Regions from separate parts of the Coralliovum pocilloporae genome, predicted to be linked through region 1. Evidence: predicted binding sites of a transcription regulator. Region 1 holds the regulator's gene; each other region holds the start of a gene.
The links. The regulator PhoB, encoded in region 1, activates phosphate uptake and scavenging genes when phosphate is short. The targets are predictions, from matches to a motif close to TGTCATNNANCTGTCAT.

Region 1 (7,387 bases):
GCAGCCTTTGCAGAATATCCGCGACCTCCCGGGCATAGACCTCCCCAACCGGGGTCAGAATGATGCCGCGACCGTGTCGGGCAAAGAGAGCCGCTCCCAGCTGGATCTCAAGCTGCCGGATATGACGGCTTACAGCGGACTGGGAGGTGCTCAGCTCTTCAGCCGCCCGTGTCGCGTTCTGCACCCGGGCAACGCAGTCAAACACTTCCAATGCACGAATAGACGGCAGATTTCGTCTCAGCCCACTCATATCAATATTGATATTATTATTTACATAAAAAGCAATAGTCGTCCCACCTCTCCCGACCTTATCGTTCACTGAACTCGAATATTGCGTGGCATGAAAGAGGCAAGGGAGGCGGATCATGCTCAGACAGGTTCGTGACGATCTATATCAGATCGGAGAGAGTGCCCTGGGTGCAGACGGCTGGTGTGAGGCTGTCCGTGTGTTTGTTCTGCTCAATAATGGATGTCCTCTGATCTTCGATGCAGGCTCACATCTGCACCGCAAACAGATTATGGCCGAGCTCAAGGAGCTGTTGGGAGAAAGCTCACCCGGCTTTGTTTTCCTGACCCATACGGAACTGCCTCATACGGGAAATCTGAGCGCCATACTTGACGCCTGGCCGCAGACAAGACTGGTCGTCTCAAGCGCGATCCTGCCTCATGTCGAGCTCCCATGGTGGGTTTCAGAGGAACAGGTAGACTTCGCCTATGCGGGGACTGAAGGCTCCTATGGCGGGCGCACGATCTCCTTCACTGACGGGATACTGAAGGATCAGCCCGGCACCCAGTGGATGTATGACGCACAGACAGGCACGTTGTTTACAGCCGATGCCTTTGGATATCTGTTTCCGGAAACAGCCGATGACGCCTTTGACGATGAGATGGAAGACGGCATTCCGACACAATGGTTCCGTCACTATCACGGCGCGGCTTTCCGGTTTCTTCCCATGGTTCAGGGGCAGGCCGCCAATGCGGACATCACCAGGGTCTTTGCCAGCAGGCAGGTCAATGTCATCGCACCGACCCATGGCAATGCGATCCGTGGGGACGTTCCAGGCCATGTTGCAAAGATACAGGACGCTATTTCGGAGTTGTGCCAATGACCTTGCCGACCACCATGAAAGTGTACGGAGACGGCGCAACCCGCGTCGGTGTGCGACAGATCACGCCTGAGATATACTGGATCTGCCATTGTGCGGGCGCAGATGCCGCCCGCCTCAATCGCGGTTTTGCCGAAGATTTCGCACGGATTGATCCGGCGTTCGACCCCAAAGCCAACGATATTATCTACAGCTCCTATCTGTTTATCGATCAGAAGACATTTCTGATTGATACACTTGGCCCGGCTCAGCACACTACAATTCTCTCAGCCCTTGAAGACCTGCTCCAGGGTCGCAGTCTGGATTATCTCTGGATCAGTCATACAGAGCTACCGCATGCGGCCAATACAGCCGCTATTCAACGGGCTTATCCTGATATGCAGGTTCTGACGGTCAGCGGGCATGACCACTACGACATCCACGGGCTCGGTGACGCGGTAAAACTCGATTATGGCGACAGGATTGAGCTTGGCGAGCATACGATAGAAATCATCAAGCCGCTGTTCGTCGATCATGCGCTGACCCAATGGATCTATGAGCACAAGACCGGATTTCTGTGTCCGGTGGACTGGGCTCTTAACGCCCACAATGAGCACCAGTGCTTCCGTTTCATGGACGAGATGGAGGATGTCGGCTATTCCGCCGAGCGATTTACCACCGATGTCTCAATAACAAACTGTGTGGTCTTTCCCTGGCTCCGGTGGGCAGATCCTGATGAGATCATCAGCGCGATAGACCGTTTCTTCGAGGCCTATGACATTCGGATTTTCGCGCCAAGCCATACGAATGTCATCCGGACGGATATGCCCCGTTACCTGGCAGCCCTGAAGGATGCCATGCGGAATGTGGTGACGGCTCACTACGACCTGAAATACTGAGCTGACGCGGCTCCCACTTTGGCGCAACGCGCTCACTACTTTGCTGAAGCGTGTTGTTATTCGCCAAACCGGTTCCCACTTTGGCGCAACGCGCTCTAGGGTCAGGATCCATTAATTTCGTTCATTCTGTTCATCAGGGAAATGTAGAATGGGCGCAAAGCAGGACGCAGGACAGGTGGACCCTATTCAAGATCTGGTTTGTGTCCAGGCTGCATTTCCCTGATGAACCCGTAGGGCGGGGTGATTTTACAGCCCGGCTTTGTTGAAGCTCTTCGAAAACCTGCCAGGTTTCCTTCAGACCTTCGCCGCGCCGAACAGAAAAATCTCCTCCGCAGGATGAATGAAATTAATGGGTCCTGACCCTAGTGAATTTTGTCGTCCAGCCCGTAACCAGCGCCGCGGACTGTGCGGATGGGGTCCTTGCTGCGGCCACGGTTGATCGCCTTGCGCAGGCGGCCTACGTGAACATCGACGGTGCGTTCATCCACATAGACATCGTGCCCCCAGACGCCATTCAGCAACTGCTCACGGTTGAAGACACGCCCCGGGCTCTGCATGAAGAACTCAAGCAGACGGAATTCGATAGGTCCGAGATGGATCTCGCGACCGTTGCGGTGCACCCTGTGGGTTTCCCGATCCAGTTCCAGATCACCGGCTTTCAGCAGGCTTGAGACAAGCTCCGGGCTGGCGCGGCGCAACAGCGCCTTTACGCGAGCCACGAGCTCGGGCACCGAGAAAGGCTTGACCATATAATCATCGGCGCCAGTGGTGAGGCCGCGAATACGATCTGTCTCTTCAGATCGTGCTGTCAGCATGATCACCGGCACCCGCTCGGTGTCCGGCATAGCACGAATGCGTCGGCACAGTTCGATACCTGACAGGCCGGGCAACATCCAGTCCAGGACGATCAGATCAGGGGTTGCCTCCTGCAATGACAGTTCTGCATCGTCTCCCGTCATAGCGGTGCTGACACTGTAGCCCTCCGCCTCAAGATTGTACCGCAGCAGAACACTGAGCGGCTCTTCATCTTCCACAACGAGTATGCGCGGTCCCATCCTGGTCTGTCCCCTTCAGCTATTCCGGCTGACTGATGTCTTCATGCGACAGCAAAGACGTCTCATCGGCTTTCTGACGCTCTTCCTCGAACTGCTCGCCTGTCTTCACATAGTAGACAGTCTCAGCGATATTGGTTGCATGGTCACCAATCCGCTCAATGTTCTTGGCGCAGAACAGAAGATGCGTGCACAATGTGATATTGCGCGGGTCTTCCATCATATAGGTGAGAAGCTGGCGGAAAAGAGACGTATAAAGCGCGTCGATTTCATCATCGCGCATCCGCACTTCTTCAGCCAGAGCCATGTTCTTGCCCGTATAGGCATCCAGCACCCGCTGCAGCTGCCCGAGAGCCAGCTCGGAAACGTTTTCAACGCCCAGAATAAACGCCTTGAAGTGATGGCCACCATCCATTGCCACAACACGTTTGGCGATATTCTTGGCCAGATCACCGACCCGCTCCAGATCACTTGAGGTTCGCATGGCTGCAATGATTTCACGCAGATCAGAGGCCATCGGCTGACGACGCGCGATCAGAATAATCGCCTGGTCCTCAATTTCGCGCTGCATATCATCCAGCCGCTTGTCCGACTCAATAACAGACTTGGCCAACGGAATATCGCCGCGGTTCAGCGCAGTAACAGCCTCAGCCACCTGCTTTTCAGCCAGACCGCCCATTTCTGCAATGCGGCCGGCAAGCCGCTGCAATTCTTCATCAAAAGACGATACAATATGATCTGTCATTGATCTGATCCCTGTCACGAGCACCATTTATCAGCCGGGCTGATCAGGTGCTCTGTATTCTGTGCAATCCGGCTTAGCCGAAACGGCCTGTGATGTAATCCTGCGTCCGTTTGTCCGCCGGGTTGGTGAAGATCTGGTCTGTCGCCCCTTCTTCAACCAGAACGCCCAGATGGAAGAAGGCTGTCCGTTGCGACACGCGCGCGGCCTGCTGCATGGAATGGGTCACGATCACGATCGTATAGTTCTCCCGCAGCTCATCCATCAGCTCTTCAACCTTGGCGGTTGCAATCGGATCAAGCGCCGAACATGGCTCATCCATCAGGATGACTTCCGGGCTCACGGCAATGGCGCGGGCGATACACAGGCGCTGCTGCTGACCACCGGAGAGACCTGTACCAGGCGCATCAAGCCGATCCTTGACTTCCTCATAGAGACCCGCCTTCTGCAGGCTGGTCACGACGATTTCCTCAAGCTCCGCCTTGTCCCGGGCGAGGCCATGAATGCGTGGCCCATAGGCCACATTCTCGAAAATGGACTTCGGAAACGGGTTAGGTTTCTGAAACACCATGCCAACACGGGCGCGCAACTCGACCACATCGATGGACGGGTCATAGATATCCAGACCATCAAGTGTGATATCACCCTGAACCCGAGCCACATCAATGGTGTCATTCATCCGGTTCAGGCAGCGCAGAAAGGTCGACTTGCCGCAGCCGGACGGGCCGATCAGGGCTGTCACCTGGCGCTCACGGATATCGAGATCAACGCCGAAAAGCGCCTGCTTTTCTCCATAGAAAACGTCAACGGACTTGCCGCGCATCTTGTAACTCGGGCTAGCCGATGCGGAAGCCATCGCGGTTTCTGACGCGGTCTGTTCCTGAAGTGACATTGCTTTTTCCTCTAAAGCAGCTGAGACCTGTGTCTACCAGCGCCGTTCAAATCTCTTGCGCAGCACAACGGCCAGCGCATTCATCAAAATCAAGAAGCCGAGCAGGATCATAATGGCTGCCGCCGTCTTCTGCTGGAACGCGATTTCCGGGAAATCCGCCCACATGAAGATCTGCACCGGCAGCACGGTCGCCGGGTCCAGTGGACCTGCCGGAATGTCGACGATAAAGGCGACCATGCCAATCATCAGCAGCGGTGCAGTTTCACCCAGGGCCTGGGCCATGCCGATAATGGTGCCGGTCAGGATCCCCGGCATTGCCAGAGGCAGAACATGGTGAAACACGGTCTGGATTCTCGAGGCCCCAATGCCCAGTGCAGCCTCACGGATGGAGGGCGGCACGGCCTTCAGAGCGGCCCGCGCCGCAATAATGATGGTCGGCAGGGTCATCAGAGCGAGAACCATACCACCGACAATCGGCGCGGAGCGCGGCAAGTGGAAAACATTCAGGAAGACGGCCAGACCCAGAAGACCGAAAACAATGGATGGTACCGCAGCCAGATTGTTGATGTTCACCTCAATCAGCTGGGTCCAGCGGTTCTTGGGCGCGAATTCCTCAAGATAGATGGCAGCAGCAACACCCAGCGGGAAAGCCAGCAGCAGGGTCACTACCATCGTCAGGAATGAGCCGACAATGGCACCCCAGATCCCTGCCAGTTCCGGCTCGCGGCTGGCTCCGGCCGAAAAGAATGTTGTGTTGAAGCCGTAGGAGACAAGATTCTGGCTTTTCAGATGATCGAGCCAGACGATTTCCTTATCAGACAGCTTGCGATTGCTTTCCGGCTTGACCAGACGTTCCATTGTCCAGTTAACGGCTGCAGCATCCTCATCCGATGACAGCGGAATGAGCACTTCACCCTTCACACCGGCAGCCGAGACCTGATTCAGGCGAACAACGCCATCATTGATGCGGATCAGGTAAGACGGCAGCGTTGTATCAAGCTCAAGACTTTCACTGACATCTGCAGCCTTCTGGTCGAGTTTGTCAGCTTCCGCCAGGTGGTTGGCAATACGGGCCTTGACCGCAGCCAGATCCTTGTCGGCCCGTTCGATACGGCCTTCAAGGGTCTCCCGTGTTTCCGCATCTGCATCTGCAAGGCGACGTCTGTAATCCGCCAGATCAGCCTCAAGCGCTTTCTCGGACAGTTGTGAGAGACGGGCTTTCTGACGCAAACCATTGGCGCGTCCCGCCAGATGGTCCTTCACTTCATCCAGAATGGCCGCAAAATCACTGCTGCTGGTGGACAGCAGTTCCGCATCCTTGCCATCCACCGTCGGAGACAGGGTTCCCTGAACAGCCACCATCTCGCGATCTGTAACAAGACCCTTGAAATAAAGATCCGCAAAATCCGACAGGGGGACGGAATAGGCATTCGGCCTGTCCATCAGGGACGGATCGGCGATGAGCGCATCACGCACTGACAAACCGGCCCCGCTTGAGATCAGGCCATTGCGCAAGCGTCGGTCTTTACGACCGATTTTGAACGGCAGCGCCTCAGCCATGGCCTGTTTCAGATAGAGTTCATAGTCACCACGACGGAGGACAGCCGGATCGCCCGTCCCTTCCGGGTCGACTTCACTCTTCGGCACATTCACGGTCAGGGACAGCGAATAGCTGGTAAAGGCCGGAATGCCCTGAAACACCACCGTTGACAGCAGCATGGCGAGGAACAGGACAGCGACCAGTACCGCACTCATGCCCAGCAAGCGAAACCGGCGCTCCCTTGCATATCGACGGGCCAGATGACGACGAGCGGCATCTGACTGGAAATTCGCGCCAGACGCATGGGTCGCAGGCGCAGCCTGATTTGCCATATCAGTCATATTGCTCTCTATATTTCTGGACCACACGAAGGGCGATTACGTTCAGCGCCAGCGTGACGCAGAAGAGGACAAGACCCAGCGCAAAGGCAGCCAGCGTCTTGGCACTGTCAAACTCCTGGTCACCGACCAGAAGGGTGACGATCTGCACAGTCACTGTGGTGACCGCCTCAAGCGGATTGATTGTCAGATTGGCTGCAAGACCTGCTGCCATCACCACAATCATGGTTTCACCGATGGCCCGGCTGACAGCCAGAAGCAGAGCCGAGACAATACCCGGCAGGGCAGCGGGCAGAACGACGCGCATGATGGTTTCGGACTTGGTTGCCCCCAGACCGGCAGAGCCATCTCGCAGCGACTGCGGAACCGCATTGATCACATCATCGGACAGCGAAGAAACAAACGGGATGATCATGATACCCATGACAACCCCGGCAGCGAGCGCGGATTCGGACGATACCGTCAGGCCGACACTCTCACCAAACCCCCGGAACATGGGCGCAACAGTCAGCGCTGCAAAGAAGCCGTACACCACTGTCGGGATACCGGCGAGAATCTCAAGCACCGGCTTGGCAATTGCACGCACCCGGTTGGTGGCATAGTCAGACAGGTAAATTGCCGCCAGAAGACCGACAGGCGCTGCAACCAGCATCGCAATCAGCGTAATCAAAAGAGTACCGACGAACAGCGGAATCATGCCGAATGTGCCGGAACCGCCAACCTGATCCGCACGGAGCGCGGTTTGCGGACTCCATTCGATACCAAACAGGAAGTCAAGCAGCGGAATTTTCTGGAAAAACCGCAGGGATTCAAAGATCAGCGACATCACAATGCCAATC
Region 2 (7,387 bases), 870 kb from region 1:
ATGACACAATTGTGGGACTATCAGGACGACTTTTCCATTGCGCAGATGGAGCTGGCAATGGAGAACACGGTCGAGCTCATCAAAGCAACGCTCAATCAATCCAATCCTGCCTCTTGTGAGGCGACCTATAACGCCAGCCCGGCTCTGGGACATGCGATCCGGGACTATATTGAGCAGAATCTGGGGCGCCCCCTGGAGGTTGAACGTCTTGTCGCCCGTTTTCAGATTTCACGGGCCCAACTCTATCGCTTGTTCGCGCAACATTCCGGGATTTCCCGTTATGTGCAAGAGCGGCGTCTGATGATGGCTTATCGGCTGCTTCTGCAAAAGGGCAATTCACTCAGCATATTTTCCATTGCTGCGACCTGTGGCTTTAAATCGGAAAGCCATTTTTCCAACTCCTTCAGAGCCCGTTTTGGACGAACAGCACAAGATGTCCGCGCGGAAGGGAATATACTGAAATTGCGGACAGACGGGGATCGTAAGCTTTTGGACCAGTGGCTTTCAGATCTGTAGGATCAAAATAAAACCTCCCAAACCATAAGATCCGGGAGGTTTTGTCGTCATGTCTCTGACAGACAGATAACCTATCTGTGCCGCCATTGCTGGGTTCTGGTCAGGATACCCTTTGAGATGATCTGATGCAGAATGCGGGCCGCTGCATTGGTATAGAAGATCATCATACCCATCGCCGCCGCAGGCGCGATATCTCCCGCATCATCCATGTTAAGCACGGCAATGGATGCCAGCGTGGTTTTTGGCGAATAGAGGAACACCACCGCTGAAACCGTCGTCATCGCATTCACAAAGAGATAGATCGAGATATCAAGAATGGCAGGCAGACACACCGGCACGGTAACCCGGCTGAACAGCTTCAGAGTCGGCTGTTTCAATGAAGCTGAAACCGATTCAAACTCCTTGTCCATCTGCTTCAGCGCCGTTACCGCAGTCAGATGGGATACCGTATAGAAGTGCGTCACGGTACAAACCACCAGAATAATCATGGTGCCATAGATCACACCGAGCGGGTTTGCCGGGTTGTTAAAGAAGAAGATATAGGCGAGACCGAGAACCATCCCAGGAATGGCCATGGGTAGCATGGCAATCATCTGGAAGGCTGTTCTGCCGGTCTTGAACCCGTTCGACTTCTCAACCAGATAGGCACCGAAGAAGATAACGGCAGTACCGATAACCGCAGTCAGGAACGCCATCTTGATGGAGTTGAAATAGGACCCCCATCCACCGCCATCCATGCGGTCAAAGTCATAATTGGTCAGACTGAGGCTCAGATCATACGGCCAGAACTTAATCAGCGCTGCGAACTGGCAGACCGCCAGAATACCGACGATGAAAATTGCAACGCCTGAGCAATAGGCAAAGAAGATGCGATCCATCTTCCGGTTCGGCTTCGGCTGGAACGGCACCGACCGCGCAGACAACAGGGCCACCTGACGGGACTGCACCAGTCGATCGATGGCAAAAGCAAGAATAGCCGGGATCACCAGAACAACCGAGACCACAGCCCCCATTTCAAAATTCTGCTGACCGATAACCTGCTTGTAGATGTCCACCGCCAGAACATTGAACTGCCCGCCAATAACCTTGGGCAGGCCGAAATCGGTGATCACCAGATTGAACACAACGAAAATCGCCGAGATCAGACCATAGCGGGCTCCGGGAATGGTAACAGTCCAGAAGGTGCGCCACGGCGACGCCCGAAGGCTGGATGCAGCCTCATAAAGCCGGGCATCCGAAATAGCCAGAGCGGTGGAGATGATGATGAAAGCATGCGGGAAGGTGAAGAAGACAGAGCCAATCACAATGCCTATCGGCCCATAAATACTGGCCCCGAACAGCAGCTCCTTGATCATGCCCTGATTGCCAAACAGGTAGACAAGAGCGATCCCCGGCAGCAGGGACGGCACAAGAATGGGTGCCATGGCCACCAGACGGAAAAAGCCTTTATATCGCATGCAGCTGCGATTGAGCGCATAAGCAAACCAGAATGCCAGTGACACCGTGATCACAGTACTGATCACCGCAATAACAACTGAATTCTGGATTGAATTGAACAGCGCCGGTGTCGAGAAATAATTGACGAAGTTCCCGATACCGGTGGATTTGGCCGGTCGCAGTTGCACACGCCGGAATGTGTTGCTGTCCAGCTCCAGCCACTCTGTCCCTGTCTGCAGGTTAGAGCCAACCAGAAAACGCCCGCCATCTACAACGTTGCGGATTTTGTATTTCACGGGGCTTCTGAAGCTGAAATCCGGGAAGAACTGCGTCAGTCCAAGACGACCGTCTGACCCCGCGATCAGGTCCTGCTCAGACAAGAGCTTCATATCCGCGTTTAATTGCGCGGGTGTCAGAATCTCAGTGCCAAACACACCCTGTTCGTCACTGACCTGCAACTCATAGGCGGCCAGATCGAACTTGAAGGTGGAAAAGCTCTTGGACAGCATGGCCCAGAGCGGAAAGACCATCGTGATAACGAGATAAAGCGCAATGATAACCATGCCGAGCCGCATGATGATATCATCCCGGCTGAGTTTACCTTTGATATCCGGCCCATCGGGCATCTTGCTGATTGGGGTGAGAACATCAGTCATCATGATTTCTCCGGCTGCGCAAACGCCATCAATCTGTTCTGCGGCAATTCAACTGATACCGTCTTGCCACTCTCAACATTCAGGCGTCGCACCGCATTGATAGACAGGTCCGCAATAAGATGTCCTGTACCCAGAATGTCATGCGACAGTCGGCAGCGCCAGAATGAGCCAAGAAATTCCATCTCGACAATCATCATATCAAAGGTGTTTTCCGGCGTGGTAATCACATCCGGGGCACCTGGTGAACGCGCGCCTTCACCATGTGGAATGATATCTTCCGGCCGGATTGCAGCAACAATCTTGTCCCCAGCCGCATGGCTATGCGCCTCACACTTCAGAGTAGCGCTTCCGATTGTCAGGCTGTCGCCCTGACCGGCAAGTGCCGGGATCTGGTTCATCTCACCGATGAAATCCGCAACGAAAAGATTGGCCGGATGGCGATAAATCTCCGTCGGCGTACCAACCTGCTCGATAACACCGTGGTTCATAACCACAATGCGGTCTGCCATGGCCAGAGCTTCTTCCTGGTCATGGGTCACCATAACTGTGGTAACACCCAGTTTCCGCTGAAGCTCCTTGATCTCATGACGCAGATGGACACGAACCTTGGCATCAAGAGCCGACAATGGCTCATCGAGCAGCAGCAGTCCGGGCTTGGATGCAATAGCGCGCGCCAGCGCAATACGCTGCTGCTGACCGCCTGACAATTGTGCCGGATATTTCTTGCCCTGATCCGGCAGGCCCACAAGCTCCAGCAGCTCGGCGACCCGAACGGCAATTTCAGAACTGCTGCGCCCGGAATTCTCAAGACCAAACGCGATATTCTTCTCAATCGTCAGATTAGGGAAAAGGGCGTAGGACTGGAACACGATGCCGAAATCACGCTCGGACGGCGGCAGATTGGACACATCCCGACCGCCTTGCATGACGGTGCCCTTGGTTTGCAGGTCAAGGCCTGCAATTGCCCTGAGAAGCGTTGTTTTTCCGCAGCCTGAGGGGCCAAGGAAACAGACGAATTCCCGCTCATTGATCTCGAGCGAGATGTCCTTGAGCGCAAGAAAGTCCCCGAAGGCTTTCCAGAGATTGTCAATGCTGAGATAAAGCGGAGCGTTGGCAGTATGCTCGGTCACGGGCGGGGTCCTTCTCCTCAAAAGGGCAAAGATGTCCTGTGTCTGGCGAAAGATAAGGCCAGAACGGAATCAGGGGGCTGTAAACAGCCCCCTGTACAGAATGTCACTTAGTTTTTCGGCTCGGATTTGCCGTCATAACGCTTGGCCCATTCTTTCAGAATGGCCGCACGATTATTTGCGGCATATTCGAAGTCGTTCTTGATCATCGCATCAAGAAGACCTTCCGGGAAATGCTCAACCGGCTTGGCAACGCCAGGCATGGCAACAACGGCGTAGCCTTTGTTGTACATTTCCATGGCACCTTTGGTGATGGAGAAGTCAACCAGCTTCTGGGCTGCTTCCGGAGCATCGGTACCGGCGACGATAGCCGTTGCTTCCATATCCCAGCCTACACCTTCACTTGGAACGATGATGTCGAGCGGCGCACCGGCTGCCTTGGACTTGGCTCCACGGAACGCGAAGGAAATTCCGATAGGAATCTCACCGGCTGCGGCCAGTTTACAAGGCTTGGAACCGGAATGGGTGTAGCGGGCAATATTCTGATGGAGACCATCCATATAGTTCCAGCCACCTTCTTCACCGAACATCTGCAGCCAGCTGGACACATCCAGGAAGCCGGTTCCGGAAGAATTCGGGTTCGGCATGATCACATGACCCTTGTACTGCGGGTCAGTCAGGTCTTTCCATGATTTCGGCGGGGTCAGGCCAAGCTTTCCTGCTTCAACTGTATTGTAACAGACAGAAGCAACCCAGGCATCCATGCCAACCCAGGTCGGCGTGTCACCGGAATCAACGAATTTTGGATCAAGTTTCTCAACACCAGCCGGCTTGTATGCTTCCAGCATGCCTTCTGACTTCAGAAGCAGCAGAGACGTCGCAGCAAGACCCCAGACAACATCGGCCTGCGGGTTGTCACGTTCGGCCAGAAGCTTGGCGGTGATGATACCTGTAGAGTCACGAACCCAATTGATCTTGATATCGGGATGCTTTTCGTTGAAAGCAGCCGCATAACGGCTCAGATCTTCCGCCTCAACGGCTGTATAAACCGTCAACTCGGTTTCCGCGAAAGCTGTTCCGGTAGCAAACACACCAGCCAGCAGCGACGCCATCCATGTCTTTTTCATGTTTCCTCCAAGGGGTTTTGAGACTTCTTTCTTATGATCCTTATGTTGCAGTTATATGACAGAAACTATCATTCGTACAGATATATTCATTCAAACTTATAATAGAAAATTTTCTACCCTGCTTTCGGTCGTGTGCCAGCAGGGTCATACGGCGTTCGCAGAACAGCCTGTGCCGAGATTTTTTTCCCTGCAATATCAATGAGAAAGGATGAACGGGACAGGAAGTCTCCGGTCACCGGCTGCGCCGCATGAATGTGGCACAGAGCCACCGACGCACCCAATGTATGACCATAACTTGCAGATCGAACCTCACCCATTTCCTGACCATTGCACAAAACGGCTTCACCACCCCAGAGCTGCGCCTCGCCACAGTCCAGAATCATCTGAACAACTCGGGTATTGAGATGAGCAGGATCCTCCTTCGCAGCCAGAAGGGCATCATGGCCGATGAATCCACCCGGTTTGTTCCAGTCCACAGCGAAACCAAGGCCAGCCTGAAGCGGCGTAATGTCAGGCGTCAGCTCACGACTCCAGGCGCGATATCCTTTTTCGATACGCAGACCCTCCAGAGCATAATATCCCGCATCACGGATGCCGAATGCAGCACCTGCAGACATAAGATCCTCGTAGACGCCAATGGTAAATTCCACGGGCACCAGAAGCTCCCAGCCGAGCTCACCCACATAGGTCATCCGATTGGCCAGAACCGTGGCATATCCAAGGTCGATGCTTTTATGTGTCCCAAACGGAAAAGCATCGTTTGACAGCTTCTGCCTCGTCAGGCTTTGCAAGACATCACGCGCTTTTGGCCCCATGACAGACAGCACGGACCAGGATGTGGTTACATCGGTCAGAAAGGCATGTGCATCTTCGGCGAGATTCTTTCTGATCCAGTCGGCATCACGCACAGCCTGCGCCGAACCTGTGACAAGAAGAAACTCCTCGTGCTTCAGACGCAGCACCGTCAAATCACTCTCATAACCGCCCCGCTCATTCAGGAGGCCGGTATAGACTGTCTGTCCGATCGCAACATCAACATTGGCAGAACAGATCCGGTTCAGCTCTCTGGCTGCATCGCGACCTTGCACCAGCAGCTTCGCAAATGAGCTCTGGTCAAACACAGCAACCCTTTCACGAACGGCTCTATGCTCCTCAGCCACAGCATCATGCCAGTTCTGTCGGTCGAAACTGTAGTCAATCGCCTTTTCCTGATCATTGCGTGCAAAATAGTTTGCCCGTTCCCATCCCATCTTTGATCCAAAGACAGCACCCTTTGCGGCCAACCTGTCATACAGTGCGGAACGGCGGAACGGTCTGGCGCTGTCGAGTTCGCGATTGGGCCACGGCATGGCGTAGTGAAGTCCGAGCGTCTCCTTCACCCTGTCATGAAGCCAGTTGGGATTGTTATTGAAATCAGCAAAACGCCGGATATCCACTGCAAAGAGATCCATTGTTGGAGCACCTTCGACAATCCACTCGGCAAGTGCGCGTCCGGCACCGCCCGCACTGGCAATTCCCATCGAGTTAAAGCCTGCGCCAACAAAGAAGTTTTTCAACTCAGGAGCTTCACCAAGCAGATAATTGTTGTCTGGCGTGAAGCTTTCGGGGCCGTTGTAGAATTTCCGCACACCGCTCTCTGCCATCTGAGGCACCCTGACCAGCGCATTCTCCATCAGAATCTCGAACTGATCCCAGTCATCTTCAAGCAGTTGAAAAAAGAACTTGTCCGGAATTCCATTCATGCCCCAGGGCTTGGCCTCCGGCTCAAACCCGCCCATGACAAGACCTCCGGTCTCTTCCTTGAAATAGATGTAGCCATCCGGGTCCCGCAGAACCGGAAGGTCAGGCGCAACACCTTCAATCTGCTCGGTAACAAGATACATGTGCTCAGCAGAATGAAGCGGCACATTAACCCCGCACATCAGCCCGATTTTGCGAGCCCATTGCCCGGCACAATTAATGACAACCCGCGCAGAAACACTACCCCAATCCGTCTCTACCCCAGTAACAGCGCCCTTTTCCGTCAGAATACCAGTAACTTCTATGCCTTCCAGCACTGTGACACCGCGCATACGTGCGCCCTTGGCAAGAGACTGAGTCAGATCCGTAGGGTTGGCCTTGCCGTCGCCAGGCATCCACAGACCGCCCTTGAGATCTGAAACCTGCATCACCGGCCACTTCGCCTGAGCCTCTTCAGGAGTGATAACATCCACCTCGACACCCTGCGCTCTGGCAGAGGCCGCTGTGCGTAACAACATGGTCATCCGGTCATCGGTCCGCGCAACGGTCACCGAACCGCATTGCGACCACCCGGTCGCAAGACCGGTCTCCGCTTCAATGTCTGAATAAAGCTGCGTCGAATAGCGAATGAGGTTGGTCATGGCCGGGGTAGACCGCAGCTGCCCCACAAGCCCGGCCGCATGCCAGGTCGTTCCACAGCTCAGCTGACCCTGCTCCAACAGAAGCACATCAGACTTGCCAAGTTTTGCAAGGTGATACGCAACGGAGCAGCCAACAATACCTC
Region 3 (7,387 bases), 1.3 Mb from region 1:
ATTCTGCCTCAGACCGGCAAGAAGGTGATGGGTCGCCCGGGTGAAGGAAAAGAATTCTCTGACTTTTCCTGGTTCTCAATGATGTTCGGCGCCGGCCTTGGCGTTGGTCTCATGGTTTTCGCGACCGCTGAACCGCTTAGCCTCTGGGGTTCCAACCCTGAGGTTGTTTCCGGTGCTGTTGCTGGCAAAACAGAAGCTGCTGTTGAGTCCGCATATCGCTACACATACCTGCACTATGGCTTCCATGCCTGGGCAATCTATGTGGTGACCGGCCTGTCTCTGGCATACTACGCTTACACACGCGGAATGCCGCTTACCATTCGTTCTGCTCTGACACCGCTCTTCGGTAAGCACGTCAATGGCCCGCTCGGCCATCTGGTTGACGTTCTCGGTGTTGTTGCAACGATCCTTGGTGTGTCCGTGACCATCGGTTTCGGTGTCGCCCAGTTCATCGACGGTGTCTATGCCATCACCGGCATGGAATGGATGATGGATACAAGTGGTGATGCGCCTAAGCCAGGCACTGTTGGCCTGATTGCTGGCCTTGTTGTCATCATGGGCCTGTCGATCATCTCAGCTGTTTCCGGTGTTGGCCGTGGTGTTAAATACCTCTCCAACCTGAACCTGGTTCTGTCGCTGATCCTGCTGCTGACCTTCGTTGTTTTCGGCTCCTTCCTGTTTGCCATGACAACCTATGCAACAGCGATGATTGACTACATCATCCACTTCATCTCGCTGAGCTTTGGTGCATACAATCCTCAGTCAGAAGCTGCATTCATTGCTGGCCTTCCTGCGGAAGCCAAGCCGTTTGCATCTGCTCTGAAAGAGGGTGCAACCAATGCATGGGGTTCTTATGATGCATTCAAGTCCGGTCTGACCGGTGAAGCAGCAGCCCTGTCTGAAGAAACCCTTCAGGCTGCATATGCTGCTGGTAACGAAGGCCGTCAGTTCGGCTGGCAGGCTGGCTGGACCACCTTCTACTGGGCTTGGTGGATCGCGTTCTCCCCGTTCGTTGGTCTCTTCCTCGCACGCATCTCGCGTGGTCGTACGGTCCGTGAATTCATCATCGGCTGTGTGATTGCTCCGGCTCTGGTCTGCTTTGCCTGGATGACCATCCTCGGCGGTACTGCAATTGATCTGGAACTGAACGGTGGTGCTGCTGGTGTCATCTCTGGTGCATCCAACACGGCGAAACTGTTCGTAACCCTGCAGCAGATGCTGTCTGGCGGTCTTCTGTCCGCTCTGACTGTCATGTGTGTGGTTCTGATCATGACCTTCCTGGTAACCTCAGCTGACTCCGGCATCCTGGTGATGAACACCATCATGTCCGGTGGTGAGCAGGAAACAGGCATCAAGCACCGCATCATCTGGGGTCTGATCCTGACTGCTGTTATCGGCACGCTTATCATCGCCGGTAAAACAGGCGGTGGTGCAGATCCGCTGGAAGCTCTGAAGAGCGCCATGATTATCGGTGCACTGCCATTCACCATGGTGATGGGTCTGATGTGTATCGCTCTTGGTAAGGCACTGTTCCGTGACAACCTGCGTGCAAAAGCAGGCGACACGCCAGTGGGCCAGGAAAGCGCTGCTGAATAAGCAACCGCTTGGTAACACGACGAAATAAAGAAGCCCCGCTCTTGCGAGCGGGGCTTTTTCTATGGGAATTCATTAAGCACCAAACCTCTAGCCTGAGTTTGTAGCGGTACTTTAGAGCGTGTTACGCCAAAGTGGGGACCGGTTTGGCGATAAACAACCCGTGTTATCAAAGGCATAGAGCATGCGCATGAATCCTGTTCATCGCAAAATGCTCTAAGAGTTCGTTTTTGCGCGAGTTTTTATCTGAAAAGTCGATCAACTTTTCTGAAACACGCTGTAAGAACAATCAAGATGCTTCGAGAATGAGAATCTCGGCAATCCCGGCATTCTCCCGATGGGCTTTCGCAGCCTGATATTCGTCTGAGTGATAACAGGCGAGGGCGGTCTCCATGTCCTCAAACTCAATGACGACGTTCCGTGGCCTGCCACCTGATCCTTCAAGATGTTCCACACGACCGCCGCGCGCCAGAACCCTGGCATTGTACTTCTCGAACGCTTTTGATGCTCCATCAGCATAGAGCTTGTAAGGCTCTGGATCGGTTACTGTCACATGTGCGATCCAGTAGGCTTTCTTTGGCATATTCCTTATCCTCTTTGGTTGGACCCTAAGAGGAATGATCAACCGACGCTGCACGAAACACAAACAAAAACGGCGGGGCATTGCTGCTCCGCCGTTTTCTTACTTCATGGTGTCGGGTTTAACCGATAATGCCACCGTCATCGCGGTTGATTGCAATGACACAGGATTTCGGCGCACGGCTGCCACCATCCGGGAAGTGGCTGTCGCCTTTTTCGCCTGGATGCTGAATGCCGACAAACAGGGTCTTCCGGTCCGGGCTCCAGGTGATGCCTGTCACTTCACATTCTTTCGGGCCAACCAGGAAACGTCGGATCTCACCGCTTGCGGGATCTCCAACCAGCATCTGGTTGTTGCCCATGCCAGCGAAATCGCCCTCATTGGAATATTTGCCGTCAGTCTGGATCCAGATCAGGCCGTTATTGTCGATGGCGAGACCATCCGGCGAGTTGAACATATTGTCCACATTGATGTTCTCTGACCCGGCATAGTCATCCTGATGAACGCTTGGATTCCCTGCAAGAACGAACAGATCCCAGGTAAAGTCTTTGCCCGTATGATCGCCATCTTTCGGTTTCCAGCGGACTATTTGGCCGTAATTGTTGCCTTCGCGCGGGTTCGGGCCACCAGCAGGGGTCTCGTCACCGCCTGCATTTGGTTTCTTGCCGCGGTTCTTGTTGTTTGTCAGGCAGCAATAGACTTCATTGCGCAGAGGATTAGCCGAGACCCACTCCGGGCGATCCATGGTGGTTGCGCCAACTTTGGAACCGGCCACACGGGCATAGATGCATACTTCAGCCTGAGTGGCGAAATCGGTTGTCTCCGGGTTCAGCTCCAGCCATTCACCAGTTCCATCCTCATTGAACCTGGCAACGTGCAGGGTGCCATCTTCGAGAAGGTCTGAATTGTCGCCACCTTCTGCATATTTGCCTGAAGAAACGAATTTGTAGAGGAATTCGCCGCGCTCATCATCGCCCATATAGACAACAATGTGACCGCTTCCATCCACAACAACTTCGGCATTTTCATGCTTGAAACGACCGAGGCCGGTCCGTTTCTTTGGCGTGCTTGTCGGATCAAGAGGATCGATCTCAACCACATAACCGGCGCGATGACACTCGTTCGGGTGTTTTGAGATATCGAAACGCTCGTCTGTCTTCGCCCAGGCATAGCCCCAGTCTTCGTTGCTGATGCCGTAACGGGTCATTTCTGCAGATGGCTTGTGTTCCGGATCACTGGAAGAGAAGTAACCGTTGAAGTTCTCCTCACAGGCCAGATAGGTGCCCCATGGCGTCCGGCCGTTGCCGCAGTTGTTCCAGGTACCGAGTGAACTCGTGCCGGAGTTGTCTGCTGTGGTTTTCATCAGATCATGTCCGGCCGCCGGTCCTGTGAGGATCATGGGAGTGTCCGGTGTGATACGGCGATTGTAGCGGGAATCTCTGACGATTGACCACTGGCCATCCTGTTCGGCGATCTCGCACACTGTAACACCATGTGCAGCCTTGCCCTTGCGGACGTCATCATCTGTTTCGGGCAAACCGGTTTCACGATTGCCATAAATGATCGGGCGATTGGTGTATTCGTTGTTCACAGCAAGGATCGTGCGATCACCATCAGCAAAAACGGCCATGCCGTCATTATTGTCACCAAAAGCGCGTTCCTGGCTGGCGCCTGTGCCACGTGTTTCTTCATCAAATGGAACACTGTCTGACCAGAGGCCGTCACCCCATTTGGCAACAATCTGCCATCGATAACCGTTCGGTACTGTAACGGTATCCAGTGTGTTGGCGGCTACAGCGTCAAAGCCCAGCCTGCTGGCAGCGCGTGCGCTTGTGGGTGTCAGGGCCGTGCTGCCCATGACAAAGGCCGTCGCGCCAAAAGCAATGGCGCCGGACAGAAAACCGCGACGAGACATGCGGGCGTCCACAACGGCATCAAAATCTGTTTCTTCCGCGCGTGGGAAGCGTTGATCATCAAAATCGTCAAAAGACAATTCATGGGTATCACGATGTGTCATAACCAGGCCTCTGTTTATTTTAAGTTGTACGAAAAGTTCTCCCAATTCCATTCCTAGTCTTAGAAACGGATTGTATCAGCTCTGTGACAACCTGGAAGTGTTCAAAAAATATACGATCCTTGCATGGCAGGTCTCTGCACAACCGGTCTTGAGCCAAGCGCGATTACAAATTTGATGAAGCCGAGAGAGGGGAAGGGATCAGCGTGGTGCCCGCATGACCTTGTAGAACGCGTCAAAAAGATCATCCATCTCTTTGACTTTGACAAACAGCAGACGTCTTTCGTCATTGGCGGGGCGTTTTTTAACCTCTCCATTGACAAGCAAGGTCAGGGCCTGGGCTGCTTCGCTGTTTTTGTTGTTCCGCTTCATAAGGCCGGATACATCGGTCATCAGGTTCTTGATATCCCGTGCGGCCCAATAGTCGACCGTGTCATTGTCGATATGAACGTCCTCATAGGCGGCAGAAATCTTGTTGACGATCCCGGCACCAATACGGGTTCTGATGTAATCTGCAAGAACCGTAGACAGGGCATTTACCCAGTCCTGATCTGCATGCGGCCACTGGCCCGGGCAGACTGCGGAGTAAATATCGGACACGAAATAGTGGACCAGTTTCAGGAAGATTCCTTCCGCGTCACTTGGACAGTCCGGGATAGCCACACGACCATCCGGAAGTGGCATATCACCGGCCTGAGCCAGAGTAGCCGCCGAGCAGGTCCGGAAACTGTTCTCATAAATGGGCGAAAAAATACCATCCGCTTTCAGGAAGGCCTTGGCAAAATCATGAATTTCTGAATGGCTGAGGGAGCCCGTACGTGCCCTGGCTTCGCGCTCAAGAGCGTCGAAGATAACTTCCGCAATCCGCCTGCCGATCATCGCACAATGATGCTGGCCCGGCTTGCTGAAATCTGGTTCCGCCTGTTCGCTCATATCCCTGAGCCCTTAATTCCATTCAGGTTAAATGAGATTAGCCGGAAAACGTTAATAATCTGCACACAAGGTAATTTGTTAAGATTGGCCTAATGAATGCGTCAAATATGTTGCGATGGACTGTGTCTAAATAACGCGCACTCTCGTCAAGGTAGAAAAAAGGCGCCGGTTAAAGGCGCCTTCTTCCAATAGTACTGTGTCTAGAATTTTAGACGGAGTAGTACATGTCGTATTCGACCGGATGCGGGGTCATTTCGTATCGGATGTTTTCTTCCATCTTCAGCTCGACATAGGCATCGATCTGATCATCATCGAACACACCACCGGCTTTCAGGAAGTCACGATCTTCGCTGACAGCTTCCAGAGCCTCACGCAGCGAGCCACAAACTGTCGGGATTTCCTTCAGTTCTTCTGCTGGCAGGTCGTAGAGGTTCTTGTCCATGGCATCGCCAGGGTGAATCTTGTTCTTGATGCCGTCGAGGCCAGCCATCAGCATGGCAGAGAAACAGAGATACGGGTTTGCGGTCGGATCCGGGAAGCGGATTTCGATGCGCTTTGCTTTCGGCGAGCTGGTGAACGGGATACGGCAGGATGCGGAGCGGTTGCTTGCAGAGTAAGCCAGCAGAACCGGAGCTTCATAACCTGGGACCAGACGCTTGTAAGAGTTGGTAGACGGGTTGGTGAATGCGTTCAGTGCTTTGGCGTGCTTCAGAATGCCGCCGATGTAGTAGAGGCAGTCTTCTGACAGGTCGGCATACTGGTTGCCAGCAAAGGCCGGGTTGCCGTCTTTCCAGACAGACTGGTGAACGTGCATGCCAGAGCCGTTGTCACCGAAGACCGGCTTCGGCATGAAGGTTGCCGTTTTGCCGTAAGCATTGGCGACCTGATGAATGACGTACTTGTAGATCTGTGTCTGGTCAGCCATGCGGGTGAGGGTGTTGAAGATGATGGCCAGCTCGTGCTGAGCTGCAGCAACTTCGTGGTGATGCTTGTCGATGCCAACACCCATGTCGCCCATGACGCTGAGCATTTCGCCACGGATGTCCTGAGCGGAGTCAACTGGCGGGACCGGGAAGTAACCACCCTTCATGCGAGGACGGTGGCCGAGGTTGCCGGATTCATAAGCAGCACTCGTGTTGATTGGCAGCTCATCCTGGTTGACCATAAAGCCCGTGTCATACGGCTCGGTGGAGAAGCGAACATCATCAAACAGGAAGAATTCCGGCTCCGGGCCGAAATAGGCTGTGTCACCAATGCCGGTTGACTTCAGATAGGCTTCAGCTTTCTTTGCGGTCATGCGCGGGTCACGGCTGTAGCCTTCACCAGTGCTTGGCTCAAGAATGTCGCAGAAGATAGCCATGGTGGACTGTGCGAAGAACGGATCCATGTGGGCTGTTTCCGGATCCAGCATCAGCAGCATGTCGGACTCGTTGATGGCTTTCCAGCCAGCAATGGAAGAGCCGTCAAACAGAACGCCATCAGCAAACATATCTTCATTGACGGAGTTGGTGTGCATGGTCACATGCTGCATCTTGCCGCGCGGGTCGGTAAAGCGCAGGTCAAGATATTTGATGTCGTTGTCCTTGAGCTGCTTCAGCACGTCATTTGCTGTGGTCATCTCTGATGTCCTTTTAAGACTTGTTACGTTGAAACAAACAGATCGGCAGGGCTTGCCGATTTGGGAGGTTAGACGGCGTCCAGACCGCTTTCGCCGGTCCGGATACGAATTGCGTTTTCGACGGATGAGATAAAGATCTTGCCATCGCCAATACGGCCGGTTTGTGCCGCATTGCGGATTGCTTCCACGGCGCGGTCGACCAGATCTGCAGGCAAAACGATCTCCACCTTCACCTTAGGCAGGAAGTCCACCACATATTCAGCCCCCCGATACAGCTCGGTGTGGCCTTTCTGGCGGCCGAAGCCCTTTGCTTCAGTCACCGTGATGCCCTGAAGCCCGATGTCCTGAAGAGCTTCCTTGACCTCGTCAAGCTTGAACGGCTTGATGATGGCTTCGATCTTTTTCATAGCGTCAGAATCTCCATCTGGCATTGACTACCGTGGTGGTTCGGGAATCTCGACAACCTTTAAAGCACGAAGCGTGCCAAGTGTACCTGGCTGTTCGGTTCAGCAGAAAACGCGGAAAGCATCGCCACAATAAGCGCGGTAAAATCAAGTCGTCAGATGCGAAATGCCTAAAAAATAGGCATGTGCCGCAAAAACAGACAGTGGGGCATTTTTACCCTTAAAGTACCGGACCTTTAACCTGA
Region 4 (7,387 bases), 1.1 Mb from region 1:
TTGGTCATCACCACATCGGCCAGTCGCTCAGTCTGGCCAAGAGGCCAGCCTGCTACAGCGCGAATATGCTGCTCGAACTGGTCAACAGGACAGACAGCCTCTGTCCAGTGGCCGGAATTGTGGACTCGTGGTGCGATTTCATTGACGACCAGTCGGTCACCATCTTCTTCGCGTACCAGAAAGAGCTCAACGGCGATGACGCCGATATAGCCGAGTTCATCCATCAGCGACTGGACGGCTGTGTTGGCCTTCTCGATCACATCCGGGCTGATATTGGCGGGAACATTGGTTTCACGCAGGATATGGTTCTCATGCCTGTTCTCGGCAATGTCATAGATCCGGCATTGTCCGTCCGGATTTCTGGCTGCGATAATCGAAACTTCGCGTTCGAAGGGAACAAACCCTTCCAGAATGGCCGGGCCGCCGCCAATGGCATCACGTGCGCCTGTGAGGTCATCCCGGGTGCGCAGGGTTGTCTGACCCTTGCCGTCATATCCAAAACGACGGGTTTTCAGAATGGCGGGCAGGCCAATCCGGTCCGCTGCCGACAGGAGATCTTCATCTGAAGCGATGTCGGCAAAGGGTGCGACCTCAATGCCAAGACTTGAAATGAATGTCTTTTCCGTGAGCCTGTCCTGGCACACGTCCAGTGCCTTGGTGCCGGGGCGGACCGGTACATATTGTGCAAGAAGTTCTGCCGTGGCGGACGGAACATTCTCGAACTCGTAGGTCACCACATCGACGGATTGGGCAAAGGTTATCAGGCTGGTCTCATCCTCATAGGCCGCGCAAGTATAGGCTTTGGCGACAGAGAAAGCGGGGCTGTTCTCATCGGGACAATAAACATGGACGTCAAGTCCGAGGCGTGCCGCTGCCAGCGCCATCATACGGCCAAGCTGACCACCGCCAAGCATGCCGATTGTTGAGCCGGGGGTGAGGGGAGCCGTGTCAGTCTTCATCGACGGGAACCTCAGCAATGGAATCGGTGTTGGTCTGGCGCCAGGCATCCAGACGGTCGGCAATGCCCTGATCAGAAAGGGCCAGAACGCTTGCTGCCAGAAGGGCCGCATTGGCTGCGCCCGCCTTTCCGATTGCGAGGGTTCCGACCGGGATGCCTGCGGGCATCTGGACAATGGAAAGGAGGCTGTCCTGACCGCTCAGGGCGCGCGACTGGACTGGTACACCGAAGACCGGAAGCGGGGTAAAGGCAGCCGTCATTCCCGGCAGATGAGCGGCACCACCGGCGCCGGCAATGATGACCTTGTGGCCATTGTCCCGGGCTGTCTTTGCGAAGTCCACGAGACGATCCGGTGTCCGGTGCGCGGAAACGATGCGGGCATCATAAGGAATCTGCAGACTGTCGAGAATGTCTGCGCCGTGTTTCATGGTTGGCCAGTCGGACTGGCTGCCCATAATGATGGCGACTGGCGCCCCTTTTGCCTCTGTCATCGGCTCAATCCCGGTTTGGCTGTGGTGCAGGCTGGAAAGGCGCGGATTATAGAGATGTTGAACGGGCAGGCAAGGGCTGTTTTCAGGCGATTATGTCGGGGATTATCTGGTCCTCGATCGCGACAATGCGATCTTTGAGAGCGAGCTTTTTCTTCTTCATGCGCTGCAGGGAGAGAGGATCAGAACGGCCTGTCTCGAAAAGTGCCAGAATAGCTGCATCCAGATCACTGTGTTCCTGACGCAGACGAGCCAGCTCGATGCGCAATTCGTGTTCTTCTTCTGATGTCATGGAATACCCGGCGTCTGATGTTCGAGAACGGCTGAATAGATTTGCCAACAGTATCACAAATTCAGGAAAGCGTCATCGCATCTACCTATGATTTTGGTCTCTCTTGTTAATTCATTCGGGTGTGGTCAACACTCTGTTTATTGTGTTGCGCTGCGTCATAAAATTTTCATGGAACATGTTCGACAGCGAGTCGTTTCCGTGCAACACTCATCAAGTTGTGCTCATACCGACCAAGAGGTATGGGCCACTGCGGCTGAAACGACAATGGAGGTTTGAATGTCCATGGATTCGCATCTGCAAGAACTGGAGCGTCGTCACCAGGCTTTGGAGCGTCAACTGGAAGAGGCCATGACTCACCCGAGTATGGATTCTCTCGAAGTGGCTTCTCTCAAGCGCAAGAAGCTTCAGCTTAAAGATGAGATCCGGCGCCTCTGCTCGGATGATACAGTGCATTAGATTGATTTGACTGACACAGTCATGATTGAAAACGCCACGCTGTCGATAGACGCGTGGCGTTTTTCATTGGCCGAACTCTGAATACTGGGCCCCGATGCTGGATCCTGCTATTTGCGGGCTTCTTCGCGCAGGACGAATTTCTGGATCTTACCTGTCGACGTTTTGGGTAGGTCTGTAAAGATGACATGACGCGGGCATTTATAGTGTGCCAGATGATCCCGGCACCAGCTGATGACCTCTTCAGTCGTCAGATTCGCCTCTGGAGAAGTTTCCACGAAAGCGCACGGGGTTTCTCCCCACTTGTCATCCGGTTTGGCGACAACAGCGGCGGCTGTAATCTGAGGGTGCTTGTACAGCACGTCTTCCACCTCGATGGATGAGATGTTCTCGCCGCCTGAAATGATGATATCCTTGGACCTGTCCTTGAGCTGGATGTAGCCGTCCGGATGCATGACCCCAAGGTCTCCGGAGTGAAACCATCCGCCCCGGAAGGCTTCCGTACTGGCCTCCGGGTTCTTCAGATAGCCTTTCATGACAATATTGCCCTGAAACATGACCTCACCCATGGTTTCGCCATCTGCCGGAACGGGTTCCATGGTTTCAGGGTTCATCACTGTGAGGCCATCAAGAGCCGGGTAACAGACACCCTGGCGCGCCATTTTGGTGGTGCGTTCCGCTGATGGCAGAGCATCCCAGCTGTCCTGCCACTCGTTGACAACTGCCGGTCCATAGGATTCGGTCAGGCCATAGACATGGGTCACATCAAATCCGGCGTCTGCCATACCGGCAAGCACGGCCTCAGGCGGAGGCGCTGCAGCGGTGACAAAAGCCACGCGATGATCCAGCGCCCGCTTGTCTCCGTCTGCAGCGTTCAGCAAGGTTGCCATCACAATCGGCGCACCACAAAGATGGGTGACCTTATGCTCTGCAAGTGCATTGAAGATTGCGTCTGCCCGGACCCAGCGCAGACAGACATGGGTCCCTGCAACAACAGACAGTGACCACGGGAAGCACCATCCGTTGCAATGAAACATCGGCAGGGTCCAGAGATAGACAGGATGCTGTTCCATCTTGGCGGCTATCACATTGGAATAGACCATCAGATGGGCGCCGCGATGGTGATAGACCACTCCCTTGGGATTGCCTGTGGTGCCGGATGTGTAATTGAGGCTTATTGCGTCCCATTCGTCCAGAGGCTGCAGCCAGTTGAAATCACTGTCGCCTTCGGCAATCAGATCCTCATATTCAAGCGATCCAAGCAGGTCTCCATCCTGCGGAAATTCGGGATCGTCATAATCGATCACCAGAGGGGTGACATTTGCCTTGGCGAGGGCGGCCTTGACGGTTGGAGCAAATTCCCTGTCCGTAATCAGGATCTTTGTTTCGGCGTGATCCAGCTGGAAAGCAATGATATCCGCATCCAGACGGGTGTTGATTGAATGCAGGACTCCGCCAGCCATAGGCACACCATAGTGAGCTTCCAGCATGGCTGGCGTATTGGAGAGAACAGCTGAGACCGTATCACCACGGCCGATGCCCCGGGCAGCAAGAGCAGATGCGAGCTGGCGGGCTCGCGCATAGAAATCGCCATAGGAGCGTTTTGTGGAGCCGTGGATAATGGCTGTCCGGTCAGGATAAATAGCCGCGGCGCGTTCAAGAAACGTGAGAGGGGTCAACGGCTGATAGTTCGCCGGGTTCCGTTCAAGATCCTGATCAAAGATATTGTTCATGGCGCCTCGCTCCCATTTGGTCTCTTCTGTCTGTAACCGGGCTGCCGGATCATGACAATTCTCCCTGAGACCTATTGGTCGATTTTCAGAGGAATCCTGTTGTGCCTGCATCCCAGATCAGTTTCAGGCCGATAAGAAACAACAGGCTATACGTGAGACTGTAGAATTTTTCCGGATTGATGACGTTTACGGCCCAGACGCCTATGAGTGTTGCAATCGGTGCAAGAGGCATCAGAACCAGTGAGGTAAGCAGATTATCCGCTGAAAATTGTCCGAGTGCGAAATAGGGGATCAGTTTGACTGAGTTGACCACAGCAAAGAAAATCACGGCCGTTCCTGCAAAGAGGCGCGGATCCATACGCAGAGGCAGGGTGTACATCTGATAGGGCGGGCCGCCTGCATGGCTGACAAAACTGGTGAAGCCTGCAATGGTTCCCCAGAGGATGCCCCAGGGCCTTGAATGGCGGGCAGGCGTCTTGCGCCGCTCAGCGGTCTGCAGCCAGTACCGCAAGGTGAAGGATACAGCAATAAGGCCGACGATCAGGCGGACCATGGCGTCTGACACCAGAGACGCCATGGCCCAGCCCGCAAGAATGCCGAGAAGTGCGGGCGGGATCAGATTGATAAGGGATTGCCGGTCGTAGATTTTCCGGTAGGACAGCAGGCCGACAATATCCATGACAATGAGGATCGGCAGCAGAATGGCTGCAGCCTGAACCGGCGGGATAACCAGCGTCATCATCGGGACGCCAAGCATGGCCAGTGCGCCGCCAAAACCACCCTTTGACAGGCCAACGAGAAGGATAGCGGGGAGTGCTATCGCGTAGAAATACGGATCTTCTATCATCAGAAATGGAGAACCTCGCCAAAGGGCCTAGTTTGCGAGCAGTGGTTTTACCCCAAAGTCTTATCTTATTTTGTGCTGCTTGGCGTTATGAGTCTGAACCCTAGTACTATAGGCTTGTCAGCCGGGTGCTTGAAGCCGGTGTATTCGATCAGGGAGGATAGTGATGGCATCGTCATATCAAGAGGTCTACGGAGCCTGGAAATCCGACCCCGAAGCATTCTGGGCCAAGGCTGCTGAGGAAATTGACTGGTTCAAGCCTTCTGACAAGATCTTTGATCCGGATCTGGATGTCTACGGTCGCTGGTTTGCGGGTGCTGAAACCAACACCTGTTACAATTGCCTTGATCGTCATGTGGAGCGCGGCCGTCCCGGTCAGCCAGCTCTGATCTATGACAGCCCGATCACCGGCAAGAAAGCAACCTACAGCTATGCGGAATTGCTGGATGAGGTAAAGCTGGCCGCAGCCATGATGCAGGATCTCGGCGTTGAGAAAGGCGACCGGGTTCTGGTCTATATGCCGATGATTCCCGAAGCTGTTGTTGCCATGCTGGCCTGCGCCCGTATTGGTGCGGTGCATTCTGTCGTGTTCGGCGGATTTGCCGCCAAGGAACTGGCGACCCGTATCAATGATGCAAAACCGAAGCTGGTATTCAGCGCGTCCTGTGGTATCGAGCCCGGGCGAATCGTTGCCTACAAGCCATTGCTTGATGAAGCAATCGAGTTAAGTGAGAGCAAGCCGTCAGGTTGTATCATCGTGCAGCGTGAGGAACATGGCGCGGAACTCATTGATGGTCGTGATCATGACTATGCGGCTCTCAAGGGTGACCTGAAAAATCAGGATCGGGATGTTCCCTGTGTCCCTGTCAGTGCGACTGACCCACTCTACATCCTTTACACATCCGGTACGACCGGTCAGCCCAAGGGTGTTGTTCGCGACAATGGCGGGCATATGGTTGCGCTGAAATGGACCATGAGCAATCTCTACGACATCCAGCCGGGTGAAGTCTTCTGGGCGGCTTCCGATGTGGGCTGGGTTGTCGGGCATTCCTATATTGTCTATGCGCCGTTGCTTCATGGAGCGACAACACTGGTCTTCGAAGGCAAGCCGGTAGGGACGCCTGATGCCGGTACATTTTGGCGAGTGATTTCCGAATATGGTGTTTCATCGCTTTTCACAGCGCCCACGGCCTTCCGCGCGATTAAAAAGGAAGATCCGGAAGGGTCATTTATCGGCAATTATGACCTTGGCTGTCTCCGCAGCCTTTTCCTCGCTGGCGAGCGGGCCGATCCTGATACCATCCAGTGGGCCGAGGACATGTTGAAGGTGCCGGTGATCGATCACTGGTGGCAGACAGAAACCGGCTGGGCTATCGCGGGTAATCCGCTTGGCCTCGGCATATTGCCGATCAAGCTTGGTTCTCCGACTGTCGCGATGCCGGGATATGACGTGCAGATTGTTGATGATGAAGGTCATCAGATTGAGGCAGGCGTGTTGGGCAACATTGTTGTCAAACTGCCTCTGCCGCCGGGATGTCTGCCAACGCTCTGGAACAATGAAGCCCGGTTCCGTGACAGTTATCTCAATGAATTCCCCGGATATTACCAGACGTCAGACGCCGGTTTCATGGATGAGGATGGTTATCTCTACATCATGGCCAGAACAGATGACATCATCAACGTGGCTGGGCACCGCCTGTCGACCGGCGGCATGGAGGAAGTGGTTGCCTCTCATCCGGATGTGGCAGAATGTGCTGTGATCGGTGTGGCCGATACGCTGAAAGGTCAGATTCCGGCCGGGTTTGTGGTTCTGAAGGCAGGTGTTGATCGTGATCGTGGCGAGATCGAAAAGGAAATCGTCAAGCTGGTGCGTGAAAAGATCGGACCAGTGGCAGCCTTCAAGCTGGTCATGACTGTGCAGCGACTGCCGAAAACGCGGTCGGGCAAGATTCTCCGTGCCACCATGCGCAAGATTGCAGATGGTGAAGAAGCTGCAGTTCCAGCCACGATTGATGACCCGATGATCCTGGATGAAATCGGTGACGTGCTGCGAGATCACGGTCTGGCCCAGAAAGCCTGATTGATTGGTCCGTGACAGTGGCTTCTGAAAAGCCTGTCAACTTTTCAGAAGCACGCTGTAGAGCCTTGATACAAAAATGCCCGGCAAGTTGCCGGGCATTTTTCGTTAAGCCTGCAGTATCTGTCAGTACTGCTGCATCGTCAGATGGTCAGTCTTCTGACGCGTCGTCTGACTTGAGCGATGTGAGCTTGGCAAAGACCGCGTCGGCATCCGGAATTTCGTCTTCAGATGATGACGGTGGTGTCGGGGTCATGCCGCCCAGCGCTGCTGCTGCCAGAGCATCTGCATTGGTGGTTTCTTCTGCGGACAGGAGCTGAGCTGCTTCCGGCTGTTCTGTCTGCGGAAGGTACTTGGCCGCCTTTTCCACTTCCATGTCGAGATCGATCTGGGAGCAGAGACCGAGTGTTACTGGATCCATCGGTGACAGGTTGGCCGAATTCCAGTGCGTGCGGTCCCGAATAGCCTGAATGGTTGGCTTTGTGGTGCCGACCAGACGCATAACCTGGGCGTCTTTGAGTTCAGGATGATGACGCACGAGC

Region 2: a site for PhoB is predicted at 4,908-4,924, ahead of RA157_RS04925 (putative 2-aminoethylphosphonate ABC transporter substrate-binding protein). Genes of this name have one in related genera too.
Region 3: a site for PhoB is predicted at 4,263-4,279, ahead of RA157_RS14785 (PhoX family protein). Genes of this name have one in related genera too.
Region 4: a site for PhoB is predicted at 1,892-1,908, ahead of RA157_RS04040 (YdcH family protein). Genes of this name have one in related genera too.

Annotation. Positions count from the first base shown of each region.
Region 1 is NZ_CP132542.1:1,931,820-1,939,206, reverse strand. Features, by position in the region: gene RA157_RS09015 (LysR family transcriptional regulator) at 1-250, opposite strand, end outside; gene RA157_RS09010 (oxygen-binding di-iron domain-containing protein) at 366-1,109, shown strand; gene RA157_RS09005 (MBL fold metallo-hydrolase) at 1,106-1,984, shown strand; gene phoB (phosphate regulon transcriptional regulator PhoB) at 2,347-3,039, opposite strand; gene phoU (phosphate signaling complex protein PhoU) at 3,059-3,781, opposite strand; gene pstB (phosphate ABC transporter ATP-binding protein PstB) at 3,855-4,634, opposite strand; gene pstA (phosphate ABC transporter permease PstA) at 4,704-6,551, opposite strand; gene pstC (phosphate ABC transporter permease subunit PstC) at 6,544-7,387, opposite strand, start outside.
Region 2 is NZ_CP132542.1:1,056,888-1,064,274, forward strand. Features, by position in the region: gene RA157_RS04910 (AraC family transcriptional regulator) at 1-516, shown strand, start outside; gene RA157_RS04915 (putative 2-aminoethylphosphonate ABC transporter permease subunit) at 588-2,612, opposite strand; gene RA157_RS04920 (putative 2-aminoethylphosphonate ABC transporter ATP-binding protein) at 2,609-3,739, opposite strand; gene RA157_RS04925 (putative 2-aminoethylphosphonate ABC transporter substrate-binding protein) at 3,847-4,863, opposite strand; gene RA157_RS04930 (GcvT family protein) at 4,977-7,387, opposite strand, start outside.
Region 3 is NZ_CP132542.1:3,264,886-3,272,272, forward strand. Features, by position in the region: gene RA157_RS14775 (BCCT family transporter) at 1-1,596, shown strand, start outside; gene RA157_RS14780 (DUF1330 domain-containing protein) at 1,883-2,176, opposite strand; gene RA157_RS14785 (PhoX family protein) at 2,295-4,190, opposite strand; gene RA157_RS14790 (hypothetical protein) at 4,389-5,120, opposite strand; gene glnA (type I glutamate--ammonia ligase) at 5,329-6,738, opposite strand; gene RA157_RS14800 (P-II family nitrogen regulator) at 6,807-7,145, opposite strand.
Region 4 is NZ_CP132542.1:849,509-856,895, reverse strand. Features, by position in the region: gene RA157_RS04055 (5-(carboxyamino)imidazole ribonucleotide synthase) at 1-959, opposite strand, end outside; gene purE (5-(carboxyamino)imidazole ribonucleotide mutase) at 949-1,449, opposite strand; gene RA157_RS04045 (YdcH family protein) at 1,532-1,738, opposite strand; gene RA157_RS04040 (YdcH family protein) at 2,015-2,194, shown strand; gene RA157_RS04035 (acyl-CoA synthetase) at 2,302-3,924, opposite strand; gene RA157_RS04030 (sulfite exporter TauE/SafE family protein) at 4,010-4,771, opposite strand; gene RA157_RS04025 (propionyl-CoA synthetase) at 4,935-6,848, shown strand; gene RA157_RS04020 (DUF1013 domain-containing protein) at 6,997-7,387, opposite strand, start outside.